Linked DNA regions of Desulfopila inferna. The protein of the gene in region 1 interacts with the protein of each later gene in a pairwise test. Links are inferred from orthologs where the notes say so. Each region holds a gene or a part of one and is shown on either strand. Other genes may lie near its edges. The genes, in order: dprA and recA.

Evidence for each region.
Region 2: the proteins of dprA (region 1) and recA interact in binary tests that used the Bacillus subtilis proteins (3 or more experiments, as listed by UniProt). The link is inferred for Desulfopila inferna from one-to-one orthologs.

Annotation. Positions count from the first base shown.
Region 1 is NZ_JAFFQE010000004.1:355,501-362,384, reverse strand. The notes cover bases 4,037-6,884. They hold dprA (DNA-processing protein DprA), read right to left. Parts: upstream 6,089-6,884; coding sequence 4,985-6,088; downstream 4,037-4,984. Other genes in these bases: JWG88_RS12495 (sigma-70 family RNA polymerase sigma factor), read right to left, coding at 6,255-6,884; rpe (ribulose-phosphate 3-epimerase), read right to left, coding at 4,182-4,874. In the rest of the region: dsrB (dissimilatory-type sulfite reductase subunit beta), read right to left, coding at 1-504; dsrA (dissimilatory-type sulfite reductase subunit alpha), read right to left, coding at 555-1,835; JWG88_RS12510 (glucose-6-phosphate isomerase), read right to left, coding at 2,140-3,738. UniProt on the Bacillus subtilis protein: Protein that helps load RecA onto ssDNA during transformation. Binds cooperatively to circular ssDNA, is able to bridge different segments of DNA. Favors the loading of RecA onto SsbA- or SsbB-coated ssDNA and formation of RecA-DNA filaments.
Region 2 is NZ_JAFFQE010000001.1:747,459-754,387, reverse strand. What follows is about bases 2,439-5,331. They hold recA (recombinase RecA), read right to left. Parts: upstream 4,471-5,331; coding sequence 3,406-4,470; downstream 2,439-3,405. Other genes in these bases: JWG88_RS03195 (CinA family nicotinamide mononucleotide deamidase-related protein), read right to left, coding at 4,652-5,331; JWG88_RS03205 (NAD(P)/FAD-dependent oxidoreductase), read right to left, coding at 2,439-3,187. Also shown: JWG88_RS03220 (UbiA family prenyltransferase), read left to right, coding at 1-57; JWG88_RS03215 (ferritin), read left to right, coding at 186-692; JWG88_RS03210 (peroxiredoxin), read right to left, coding at 837-1,424; more of JWG88_RS03205, read right to left, coding at 1,769-2,438; more of JWG88_RS03195, read right to left, coding at 5,332-5,893; tRNA (N(6)-L-threonylcarbamoyladenosine(37)-C(2))-methylthiotransferase MtaB, read right to left, coding at 5,883-6,929. UniProt on the Bacillus subtilis protein: Multifunctional protein involved in homologous recombination, DNA repair and competence.

The DNA.
Region 1 (6,884 bases):
AAGCTTGTGTGATCCGAAATACTCGAAGAGCTCATCCATAACGGCTTTTACTACGCCGGAGGCGTCAGTAGCAGGAGTATGGCAATGTACCCAGCCCTGGGTGTGAACGATGTTGGTTACACCGGCTCCTGTACCGCCTACAGGATACTTCGTTCCATAGGTTGCCAGAGTATCGAGCAGAGGCTGGACCTTATCTTTAGAATCAACCATGAACTCAATGTTGTTTCTGGTGGTGAAACGAAGATACCCGTCACAATGCTTATCGGCTATGTCGCAGACTTCGCGAATGTATTCGACTGATACCAGCCGGGCACAGCCCACACGAACGGAATATACTTCAGCACCGGTCTCTGATTTATGCATCAGAACACCAGGCTTGACTATTTCGTGATAGAGCCATTTTCCCTTGTTTTCTTTTATGACAGCAGGCTGAAACTGTGCATAATGTGGTGGACCAAGATCAGATATTCTTCCTTCCATCGGTTTTTCTGGATTATAACCCATGATAGAAATCTCCTTATATTTTATTCAAATAAATTAGTTCAATTGCTCTATTACGCCTGGTGCTTCGCCCGGAATTCATCGATATCCCGAGCAAATCCACCTTCTACCTCTTCTTCATTCCAGAAAACATATGGGTTGGAACGAGGTTCCTTGATCATCTGTGGAATCGGTTCGAGCTCCATAACCTTGACAAAGGTCGGAAGGCCGACACGCTGCATGGTTTCACCAACACGCTCGCGGTTCTTTCCTTCTTCCATCCAATAGTCCCATACCTTCTCGATAAAATCAATGAGCTCTTCGAATTCATTTTCTTTTTCGATTTTCATGAAGGGAACCATCAGAGTTGCAAACTGTGCTCCATCGAGAATCGGTGCCTTGGCGCCAACAAGTATGGTTGCGCCCTTATCAAGACCGGGACGCAGCGCACGGGGCAAGACGTTAATGCAGTGCATGCAGCGGGTGCATTCTTTGTCGTCAATCTTCAGCTCGTCGCCTTCTATCCACATACACTCGGTGGGACACAGGTCGACAACTTCTTTCTGCAGATCAAAGGCACCCCAGTCTCTATCACTGTGAGCACCACCGTTTGCCGGGTAATTTCCGGCAACATACTCTTTTACGGCGGCCTGATCAATGCGGATCTCATCTCTCCAGGTACCGATTACGGAGATGTCGGAACGGGCGATAGAGGCAACACAGTCGTTTGGACAACCGGAAAATTTGAATTTGAACTTGTATGGGAAGGCCGGACGGTGAATCTCATCCTGATAGTGCATGGTCAGATGATGACAGACCTCTTCCGTATCATAGCAGGACCATTCACAGCGTGACTCTCCCAGACAGTTTGCGGGAGTACGCAGGTTTGATCCGGAACCGCCAAGATCCTGTCCCATTTCATGGGTCAGATCCCAGAAGAAGGGCTCAAGATTTTCCGTACGGGTACCGAGAAGAATGATATCACCGGTAGAGCCATGGAAGTTTGTCATGCCGGAGCCGTGCTTCTCCCACAAATTCATCAATCCTCGCAGATTCTCAGTGGAGTAGTATTTGGATGCAGGCTGTGCAACACGAACGGTATGGAAATGCTCAACACCTGGAAACTGCTCCGGAACATCTGCATAACGACCGACGATACCACCACCATAGCCGAAAACGCCGACGATGCCGCCATGTTTCCAGTGGGTGATTCTTTCTTTGTAAGATAATTCTAAAATACCTAGAATATCCCAACACTCAGGCTTGGTTTCAGCCTGCTTTTTAATGTCGGTCACGAAGCTCGGCCATGGGCCTGTCTCCAACTGATCCAACAAGGGCGTCTCATGTTTTGCCATGATTTCCTCCTTTGAATTTCTGTTTATACTGCAACCTTACCAAATTAAATATTTATTGACGGATTTCGTTTCGTAACCGACGGGTGAGAGGGGAGAGCTGCCATCAAATAAAACAGCAGTCACCTGCCTGTCCTAACAGCGTTTCGCCGACAACCTCCGCAGCCTCAAAACACTCCGAAACACTCAACCAGTGAATAATCATTCAGCAGCTGAGAATATCTCTGTATAATGATTTTGTCAACAAAAAACAGTACTCAGCAGATCCATAAAATGAACAGCTATTCACTCTCTCTCGCCCCAAAAACTATACTATTCCCGCGGTCTTCAGAAAGCTCTTCTCGAAGTCTTCCTCTTCGCCTTCGGGGTCAATCATGGCCTCCAGGAACCTGTCGGCAAGGACCTTACCCAGTTGCACGCCCTCCTGATCAAACGAGTTGATGTTCCAGGCGAAACCCTGGAAGACGATTTTGGCTTCATAGAGGGCCAGAAGAGCACCCATTATCTCCGGGGTCAGCCTTTCTGCGAGGAGAACACTATTCGGTCTGTTTCCGGGAAAATACTTATTGGGGTTATCACTCTTCCGTCCACAGGCAAGGGCCACCGACTGCGCCAGCAGATTTGCCACCAGCTTCTGCTGTGACAGTGTCTCCTGTACAACGGCATCGTAACTATATTGCGATTTGCGAAAACCGATGAATTCGCAGGGAACTATCTCGGTGCCCTGATGCAGAAGCTGATAAAAGGCATGCTGCCCGTTGGTTCCTGGCTCACCCCATACCACGGGTCCGGTTGGATACTTTACCCATTCGCCATCCCTGCCGAGAGATTTCCCATTGCTTTCCATGTCGCACTGCTGCAAATGTGCAGGGAACCGGTGTAGTGCCTGGCTATAGGGGAGGACTGCCAGAGTTGCCATATTCAGGTAGCTGTGATTCCAGAGTCCGAGCAAGGCCAGCAACAAAGCCGGGTTGTTGCGGATATTACTCTCTTCGGCTTCATAGTCTACTATCGAAGCCCCCCGAAGAAACTCAATAATTTGCCCGTAACCCAAATAAAAACCGAGCATTACCAGGCCCACCATTGAGGTAGAACTGTATCGTCCTCCGATATAATCGAACATATAAAAGGTTCGCAGGTATTTTGCTGGATTGTCCATGGGGCTGCCTTGACCTGTGACTGCCAGAAAATGCCGGGCTGGATCGAGGCCCGCGGTCAAAAACGCCTGCCTTACCAACTCCTCATTGGTCAAAGTTTCCAGAGTCGTTCCGCTTTTTGAGACAATATTGACAAGACTCCGGCGCAGATCGACTTTTTTTAAAATCGCCGCAGTATCATCCGGATCGACGTTGGATATAAAAAAAACCTGACGATCACCACTGCCGAAAGGCTTTAATGCCTCATACACTGAGCGGGGACCCAGGTCTGATCCACCGATGCCGACATGAATCAAGGAATGAAAACTTTCACCGTTCTCATTGCGAATGGTGCCGGCGCCAAGTTCTTCGAGAAAAGTTCTGAGTTTGTCAAGCTCGGCTGCGGCCTGATCTGTTGCCTCCTGACAGTATGGCTGTTTCGCAAATATATCCCTGCAGGCTGTATGAAGTGCCGGCCTTGCCTCGCTTTCCACGCCTTCTACGGCATTCATTACAGCACCTGCTTTCATCTCTTTGTATTGACCGATAAGATCACATTGATCAGCCAGTTCCTGAAGGACGTCCAAAATTTCTTCATCAACGCGCTGCGGCCAGTAATACAGGGAGAAGTGCTGTGATTCAGCGATATAGCGGTGCAGGCGTGAGTGGCGTTCTTCGTGATTTATCTCAGACAGATCAAAAGGAGATAATTTTAATTTCTCGAGTTTTCGATGGGCGTCGCTTTCTCGATAGGCAATACGTTTTTTCATGTCCGCCTCCATTTTTTAGTGCCCTACTCCTGAAAAACTGCCGCTCATTTCTGTGCCCTCTTGAGGGATGCAAAAAAATAAGAAACCGAAGATATTTTTTAATCCGTGAGTTGGGTTCGATAATCGAAGATATTTTCATATATCATGAAAAATCATCAGATAAAACAAACATCTTTCCCTGAGTTAGAGTGGTAATCAATTCAGATGATGTCTTAAGAATTCATTGAAGTCGCCGAGCCGGGCTCTGCGGTAGCAATTTACCTGGTATGCTTTGATCTTGACAGGATACCACATTTTTTCGAAGTACCATAAATCAATAAAGCATACTCACTGAAACATGGCAATGCAGCGATTGAAGGAGTGGTGTTCTCGGGCACGTGCAACCTGAAGCAACCGGGACGGAATGAACCGCCGGCTGCATTGGTTAGTTGCGGGCAAGGATATCAGGAAACGCTTCGCTTGCGTCTGGCTTTGCCATCGGTTGCTAAACTTCTGAGATCAGCTATTATGTCGGTATAATCGTCACTGCCATAAACAGTCGATCCGGCCACAAATATATTGGCACCGGCCTCAGCAATCATACTTATGTTTTCCCGGGCTACTCCGCCGTCGATCTCAATACCAACGTCAAGATCAAGGGTTTCGATGCGGGTTCGCAACTGCCAGGTCTTCTCCAGCGCCGAGGGAATAAAGGACTGGCCGCCATATCCGGGATTGACGCTCATCAGCATTACCAGATCGACTTCCTCCAGAATATAATCTACTGCACTAAGAGGAGTTGCCGGGTTGAGGACGACGCCGGCCTTTTTACCCAGTTCCTTTATCCTGGTGACAGTCCTGTGCAGATGTGGACACGCCTCTACGTGGACAGTGATCCAGTCAGCACCGGCTTCCGCAAAAAGATCTATGTAGCGGTCGGCGTCGGCAATCATCAGATGAACATCAAGAGGCTTGTCGGTCACTCTGCGCACTGCTTCAACCACCAGAGGTCCTATGGTGATATTCGGTACAAAATGGCCGTCCATGACGTCGATGTGAATGACGTCGGCTCCGGCTTTGTCGACAGCACGGACTTCACTGCCCAGGTTGGCGAAATCGGCAGACAGTATTGAGGGAGCTATGGTAATATCTTGCATGTTATTTTCCTTTTGTAGTTGTTTCTTACCTCGTCAGTCAGGGCCGCGATTTCATAGGATCTCAAGAATACTTTAAAAACACGCCACTTTTCTGCAGTTGATATTTCATTTCAGGAAATTCGGCGTATTTCATTTCCGGGCAGAACTTCGATAAGCCCTTCAAGCTCCAACACCAGCAGATATTCACTAATCTCGGAAATCTCCAGTCCGGATTTCTGCACAAGATCGTCCCTGGGCAGGGCATAACTGTCGAGACAGCGAAGAAGCGCCTTCGCCTTTTCCTCGAGAGAAGAAGGTATTGCTTTACCGTAAGGTTCGTTGTCGCTCTGCAGGGCGATGCCGGCAAGGCCAAGGTCTTCGAGGATATCATTTTCCGATTGAACAAGTGTGGCGCCCTGCTGCAAAAGCCAGTGCGTTCCCTCACTCTTATAGGAATCAACCTGTCCGGGAACGGCATAGACCTCGCGGCCTTCATCGATGGCAAGCTGAGCGGTTATGAGAGAACCTGATTTCTTGGCGGCCTCAACCACAACCACCCCCCTGCTTATTCCCGCTATTATACGATTTCGTGCAGGAAAACGAAAGCCTCCGGGGGTAGTACCCTGAGGATATTCACTGATTATCAGCCCTTTTTCCGTGATTTCTTCAAAAAGTTTGGCATTCTGCCTTGGATAGACCACATCAAGACCGCAGCCAAGCACAGCTATGGTCTTGCCCTCGGCGGCGAGTGTTCCGCGATGTGCCTCTGCATCGATACCCAGAGCCAGTCCGGAAACAATTGATACTCCGCGGGCCGCCAATTTCCTCGCAAGGTTGAAGGCGGTTCGGCTACCGTAGCTGGTTGACGCCCGTGAACCGACAATGGCGACACAGCAGCTTTGCAGCACATTATGATCTCCCAGAATATAGAGTACTGGCGGCGGGTCGCTGATCTGTCTGAGATTATCGGGGTATCTGGGATCTGCAAAGGAGAGACACTTTCCACCGAGTTTTTCGAGATCCGCGGCCTGTTTGAGACACCGGTCACGGATGATGTCTTTCTCACTAAAGCTCTGAAAACGGTTTTTCCTTATCCTCACTCCAGCCTGCAACTGCGACGGGGAACGCTGCAGCACCTCGGAGGGACTGCCAAAATGCTCAACAAGAGACCAGAAACTACCTAAACCTATCCCGGGAATCTGACTCAGTACCATCCAGTCAACGGTTTCTTCCATTTTCGGTGGATTTCGTTTAAGGATTCAAACCCGGTGGAAATTGAATAGCTGTAATTTCCGTCGGAGTCTATCGTCACGCCCGTCTAAATGCATAAGTACCTTGGGATAAAATACTCATGCAAAACATGGACAATTAAAGAAGATACCAGGGCAGGGCGCCAGGAAACTAGTGATCAACCATAAAAACCCGCAGTTCTTCGATTCGTGAGGGATGCTTCAATTTCTGGATTGCCTGCGCTTCAATCTGCCGTATTCGTTCCCGGGTTACGGCAAAGCATTTACCAACCTCCTCCAGCGTATGATCGCAATCCACGTCTATGCCGTAGCGCATTCGTAAAACCTTTGCCTCTCGCGGAGAAAGAGAAGACATGACATATTTCAGACATTCACGCAGGCTGGTCACCATCGTAGCTTCATGCGGACTCAGCTTGCCGCTGTCCTCAATGAAGTCACCAAGGAAGGTTTCCCCGTCATCTCCAACCGGTGTATCCAGGGAAATGGCGTCCTTGGCGATCTTTAAGGCGGATTTAACCTTGGCGACTTCGGTGCCGAGCTGCTCTGCCATTTCTTCAGGAGTCGGTTCGCGATGCTCTTCGAGCATAAAGTCCTTGGAAACCCTGAGCAGTCTGTTTATCGTTTCAATCATATGAACCGGAAGCCGGATTGTCCTGCCCTGATCGGCAATCCCGCGGGTAATGGACTGGCGAATCCACCAAGTGGCATAGGTGCTGAATTTATAGCCGCGATGGTAATCAAATTTTTCGACAGCCTTCATCAGTCCAATATTGCCTTCCTG
Region 2 (6,929 bases), on another replicon or contig:
CTGAACTTTTCTCTTCTTTTTACGATGATGATTATCTGTCTTGGCAGCATAGTATAAATAAACCGAAAAAGTCCCATTGGGAAAATAAATTAACTTTCGGCAAAGAGCTTAAAACCAGCAGTAGTCTGAACTGTGCAGATGTAGTGCTGCTGAATAGCTACTTAAACTTAAAGGAGCGCAACTATATGTTAAGTGAAAAAATGGATGTTGAATTGAATCGCCAGATCAATGCAGAAATGTTTTCTTCCTATCTCTATCTTTCCATGAGCGGGTGGTTGGAATCGAAAGGTCTTACTGGGTTTGCCATCTGGATGCGGGCACAGGCAAAAGAGGAAACCTTTCATGCCGAAAAAATTTACACCTACGTCCATGAACGAGGTGGAAGGGTAATTCTTGAGGCAATTGACAAACCTGAATCCGAATGGGACTCTCCTCTTCATATTTTCAGGGAAGCCTTGAAGCATGAGGAGATGATATCAGGAATGATAAATGATCTTGTAGACTTAGCCATCAAAGAGAAAGATCATGCCTCTAACAATTTCCTGCAATGGTTTATTGCCGAACAGGTGGAAGAGGAAGCCAATGTAGGTAACGTCGTTGACAGGCTTGCCTTGATAGGAGATGATTCCGCAGGTCTTTTTGCCCTGGATATGGAAATGGCGAAAAGAACATTCACAGAAGAAGAAGCATAATAGAAATAATCTTATCTGCCATCTCAGGTCAACAGAAAGAGCAATGGGACCATTATTCAGCTCACAGCCGTGAGCCGTTACCTCCATTTGCTCTTTCTTTTGTCTTTACCACCTGCAATGATTGGAAATGCTTTGCCGAAGCAATCAGGAATGTTTGGTCAGATATTCGGCGATTCCTTCTGCTGAAGGTGTGATAGCCTCTTCACCTTTCTGCCAGTTAGCCGGGCACACCTCACCATGTTGTTCGGTGAACTGAAGTGCATGCAACAGCCGCAGAGCTTCATTGACACTCCTTCCCAGCGGCAAATCGTTAATGACCTGATGGCGGATAATGCCCTCGCGATCAATGAGGAAAAGTCCTCTCAGAGCTACTCCTTCCTTAAGAAGAACGCCGTAGTTGAGTGAGATCGATTTGTCGAGGTCGGCTACCAATGGATATTGTATATTGCCGATACCTCCGTCCTTGACAGCGGTTTTTTTCCAGGCGAGATGAGAATAATGTGAGTCAACGGATATGCCTATCAATTGACAATTATGTTTTTCAAATTCCTCAAACGCTGTATTGAATGCCAGAATTTCAGAAGGGCAGACAAAGGTAAAATCGAGCGGATAGAAGAAGAGAATGACATACTTACCACGAAAATCCTTAAGTGAAAAATCTTCCTTAAAGCTATTATCAGCAAGTACTGCAGTAGCTGTGAATCCTGGTGCTTCCTTGGTTACCATCATCATGACCTCGAGTTCTTGTAGGTTGATATGGAATATTCTTGGTATCGCTTTAGCAATAATAATCATTGCCAAAATTCGATTATAATACCGCTAAGCAGCCTGTCAACGCTGCTGATCTTTTTTTGACCCAGCGGCATGGATAATTCAAGGTTCTGGCGGGTTCACAAGGAATTGGCTGCGGCCTTATCCCGCCGACATTTTGTTAAGAATTTAAACGAATCAGGATAACAGGAACATAGAAACATCAAAAGAGCAGTGTTTTTGGTAGGCTCCTAACGATACGGGTAGTAGGGTCAAAGGCCTGCCAAAAACCTGCAGGGAGAGATAAACTCTGCGATAAGCGTCCATCAACTTTCACTTACCTCAACTTGAGAATACAGGCGGATAATCTCTTTAGCCGGAATCAGAGCAGTTGCTGTCGCTGAGACGATATTACCCGCAACACCCGGTCCGTCCCCGGCGACATAGAGACCTTTGATTTTTGTCTCCAGCCTGTTGTCGGTTTCGACTTGAGTGGCAAAGAATTTGATTTCCGGGGCATAGAGTAAAGTTTCATCGTTAGAAACCCCGGGGACAATATGGTTTAATTGAGTGAGGCCATCCATCAGGTTGGTAAGAATACGTTCCGGCAGTGCCATGGCGATATCACCGCAGGTTACATTTTTCAAGGTCGGTTCGATGTAGCTGTTCTTGACTCGCCCCCAGGTTGAGCGGCGTCCTCGCTTCAAATCACCGTAACGCTGCAGAATCGGTTTTCCGCCGCCGATAATGGAGGCAAGTTTGCCTATTGATTCACCGTAGGCCTGATTATCCTCAACGGGATCGGTCAGGACGACTTTGGAGAGAAAGGCAAAATTCGTGTTAGCCGATTTTTTATCGCCGAAGGCATGGCCATTGACGCAGACAAAATCCTGATAGTTCTCCAAGGCGACAAACCCTCCAGGATTCGTGCAGAAGGTCCTGGTCTGGTCGTCATATCGATTGGTACGAATGAAAAAGGTGGGATCGTAAATTACGGAACAGAGATCCTGCATAATCTCATTATGTACTTCCACGCGTACGCCGACCTCAATTCCCCGTTGAGAAAGGCTAAGACCAAATTTACGTGCGATACTGCCGATCCATTCGGCGCCAACTCTGCCGGGAGCGAGGATGACGTTATCGGCGGAATAGGTGCTCTTACGGGTTACCACACCCTTTACTCTCTGGTTCTCTTCAAGTATGTCGATAACTTCCTCTGAGTGATGAAAGGTAATGCCGCTACGCTCGACATAATCAGCCATCTTGGCGATATGACCCGGCAGATTGTCACTGCCGAGATGCTTTTGCTTTATCAGCAGGAGTTCAATGCCGTGTTTGCGTGCAGCCTTCCGTATATCCTCGGCTTTACCCATATCTGTTGGGAAAACGGGGCCATCCATGCCGAAACGATTATAAATTGCCTCCGTCTCATCGATCAGCGCTTTTGCCTCGGAAAGTGGCATGAACTGGAGGAGGTTGGTTTTGCCGAGTTTATGGATAAAGTTGAGTTTGCCGTCGGAAAAAAGACCGGCCCCGCCGACGCCGCAGAGTATATTGCAGGGACGGCATTTAATGCAGCCTTTATCACCGATAGGGCAGATCCTCTCTAAAGGAGCCTTGCCTTTTTCCAGAAGAAGGACTTTGAGGTTGGAGTGTTCACCGAGATAGTAGGCGGCGAAGAGTCCTGCAGGGCCTCCGCCGACAATAATCACGTCGTAATGTTCATGTTCGTGAAGAGTACGCATTATTTTGCACTGAATTCGCTGAGTGATATTATGTATATGGATGATGGCGTCGCGAAACCCGGACTTCGAGAAATCCAGATCACAGGCTTTAAGGTTTTGGCCGGCCATCGACCTGTATAGTCGAAGACCTGTCAAAAAACACTGCGCCTTGTCTTTATCCGGCCATCCGAAACTTTCGTGGCAACCGGCAACTTTGCTAGTCCTTCAACATCAAGAATTTACTTCTCTTTCTCTTTCTCTTTCTCTTTCTTGGCGGCTACCGGTTCCTTCTTGTATGGTTCTTCCTGGGGGAGCCCATAGGCCGCGCGCACCTTGGCTTCTATCTCAGCAATCATTTCAGGCTGATCGGCAAGGAACCGCTTGGCGTTTTCACGGCCCTGTCCGATTCTTTCACCGTTATAGGAATACCAGGCGCCGCTCTTGTCAACGATGTCATTTTCGGAGGCGAGATCCAGCGTATCGCCGATCTTTGAAATACCTTCGCCATAGATAATATCGAATTCGGCGAGCTTGAATGGAGGGGCAACCTTATTCTTGACGACTTTAACTTTGGTCCTGTTGCCGACTATCTCCTGGCCATCTTTTATCTGTCCGATTTTTCGGATATCGAGGCGCAGGGAAGAGTAAAATTTCAAGGCGTTTCCGCCGGTGGTCGTTTCGGGATTGCCGAACATTACCCCGATTTTCATCCTGATCTGGTTGATAAAGATAAGAACGGTGTGGCTGCGGTTGAGAACGCCCGTAAATTTACGCATGGCCTGCGACATCAGCCTCGCCTGCAGACCGACGTGGGAATCCCCGACATTGCCGTCTATTTCGGCTTTGGGAACCAGGGCGGCCACGGAATCAATGACAATTATATCAACTCCTCCGGAACGAATCAGGATTTCGGCAATTTCCAGAGCCTGTTCGCCAAAATCGGGTTGGGAAACCAGGAGGTTGTCCACATCAACACCAAGACGTTCGGCATAATTGGTGTCGAGTGCGTGCTCGGCATCGATAAATGCAGCCGTGCCACCTCTTTTTTGAGCCTCGGCAACGGCATGGAGAGCCAGTGTTGTTTTACCGGAAGATTCCGGTCCGTAAATCTCCGTTATCCTTCCTTTGGGAAGTCCGCCGACACCAAGAGCGATATCCATGCTCAGGGCGCCGGTGGGGATGACGGGGATATTCTCGAGTTCGTAGGTTCCCAAACGCATGATTGAGCCTTTGCCGAACTGACGGTGGATCTGGTTTATCGCGTTTTCAACGCTGCCTGCTTTATCGCCGCTTGATGCTGCCATTGTCTACTCCTGAAATGAGGATGGATGAAAATTGAATAGTGATTGAACTTTTCTGCTGTTGAGAAAGAATCCCGTGAAAGTGTTTATCCCTAGGGGAACGGAAGACACCGGCTCTCTTTGGGGGCGGAAGTCGGAGATCGAACTTATTAGCCAGCTACCTGGAGTTTCGTCAACGAGTCCATCAAAGCTGATTCAATAAATATCGACGTACCTGGTCCAGACCCATCACTGCGGTAATTTCCTGTATCTGTTCACGGCTTCCCTCAAACTGAAAACGAGAGGCGGAGCAATATGAGGACCCCGCCATGCCTATATAGACGGTCCCTACCGGTTTTTCCTCAGAACCGCCTTCCGGGCCCGCTATGCCGGTGATCGAGAGAGAAAGGTCCGCTCCGGTTATTTTTCGTACCGAAGCCGCCATGGTTTCGGCTACCTCCCTGCTTACAGCACCATGCTGATTCAGCATTTTCTTGGGCACATGAAGAAATTTAGTTTTCATGCTGTTGGCGTAAGTGGTAATGCCGCCCAGATAATATGAGGAACTACCGGGTACTTTGGTAATTTTATGAGAGAGCAGTCCTCCGGTACATGATTCGGCGACGGCCAATTTAAGCTTCTTTTTCTTGAGCAATTTGCCGACAACTGCCTCCATGGTCTCCTGGTTCTTGCCATAAACTACGGAGCCCAGTAAATCGCAGATGGAATCGGCGGCATGTGAGAGAACGGCGGTGCATTCACTGCACTCGGTGTTTCGAATGGTCAGTGAAATGTGCAGTTCCGGAAAAACCGGGTAATAGCCGATGCTGACGGTTTTGTCGAGCTTGAGCGAAGCTATTTTCCCATTGACCTCAACCTCATTCATATTGAAGACCCGCAGCATTTTCTGACGCATCCCTTTCCGGGGGTCGGCATACCAGGTGGTCAGCCTGGGAAGGACCTGTTCCAGCAGCAGTTGTTCCATCTGGCTTGGTATGCCGGGAAGAAAAAAGATGGGTTTGCCGTCATGGACCAGCTGGTAGCCGGCCATCCGTGCCTTTGGGTTCAATGCTTCGGCACCTTTTGGCAGCCACGCCAGTTTTTCCAGAGGGCTGAGCGGGTTTCCCGAGATACCGTCGAGATGCGAGCGAATCTGATATAAGATTTCCAGATTCGGCATAGTCGGTATATTCAGGGCGATGGATACGGCCTCGTTGGTGAGGTCATCGTCGGTAATACCAAGTCCACCGGTTACAATAACAAAATCGACTCTGTCAAGGGCACGTTTCAGGGCTTCTCCGATCAGAACAGGGGTATCGCCAATGGTATGCATGGCGTAGATTTCATATCCGGCATCGAAGAGATGGCGTGCGGCAAAACCACTGGTGGTGTTTAAAATACGACCAGAGGTCAACTCATCGCCTATGGCAATAATTTCACCTTTCATAGGTATCCGGAATGATTGTACCGTGTAGAGCGGTGTGTTCTGCTGTTTCCAGTTTTACCTGGAGAAGACTGTTCTTCAAGATGTCTTCGCCCTCAAATACTACCGGAATATAGTTATCGGTGAAACCCTTGAGCCGTCCCGTGTTATCCCTGGAGTTCTCCACGAGCAGTGGACGGCTGCTGCCGAGGAAGCGGCGGTAATAGCTATTTTTCTTGTCATCGCTCAGTCGACGTAGTTTTGCTACACGTGCGTCTTTGATATCCTTGGCAATCTGATTACTGAAATCAGCTGCCGGGGTACCTGGGCGTCTGGAATAGGGAAAGACATGAAGATAGGTGAAATCGAGCTCCTTGAGAAACGAGTAGGTCTGGGAGAAGAGATCTTCCGTTTCTCCCGGAAAGCCCGCCAGTATATCTATACCAATGGCTATGTCCTCTATTTTGCTCCGGCAGGCATCAAGAATTTCTGCAAAGCGGCCGGTAGTATACCGCCTGTTCATGCGCAAGAGTATATCATCGGCCCCGCTCTGTAAAGGAATATGTAAGTGCGGCATAAAATTGTTGTTTTGTGCCATAACTTCAAGGAGTTTACCCGATATTTCCAGGGGCTCGATTGAACTGAGGCGGTAGCGTATGGAAGGTGTCATCCGGCAGAGTTTTTCCATAATTGTGCTGATATCTTCATTACCGTCAAGATCTGCGCCATAATAGCCCACATGGATTCCGGTGATGACGATCTCTTTATAGCCTTCCTCTGCAAATATTTTGGCTTGTTGGAGAACATCGGCCACGGCCAGACTTCGGCTTCTGCCCCTGGTGAAGGGCACGATGCAGTAGGTACAGAAGGCATTGCAGCCGTCCTGGATGCGCAGATAGGCACGGGTACGGTTGCTGAAATGCCGAATCGGCAGGTGGGATATTTCCTTTACCGAGTCGATGGGGGTGTGCAGGAGAGTGAGTTCGGAGTTGTCCTGCAGGGCCGTCTCGACGAGCAGATGTTTATCGCTGTTGCCGATAATGGCAACGGCCCTGTTTTG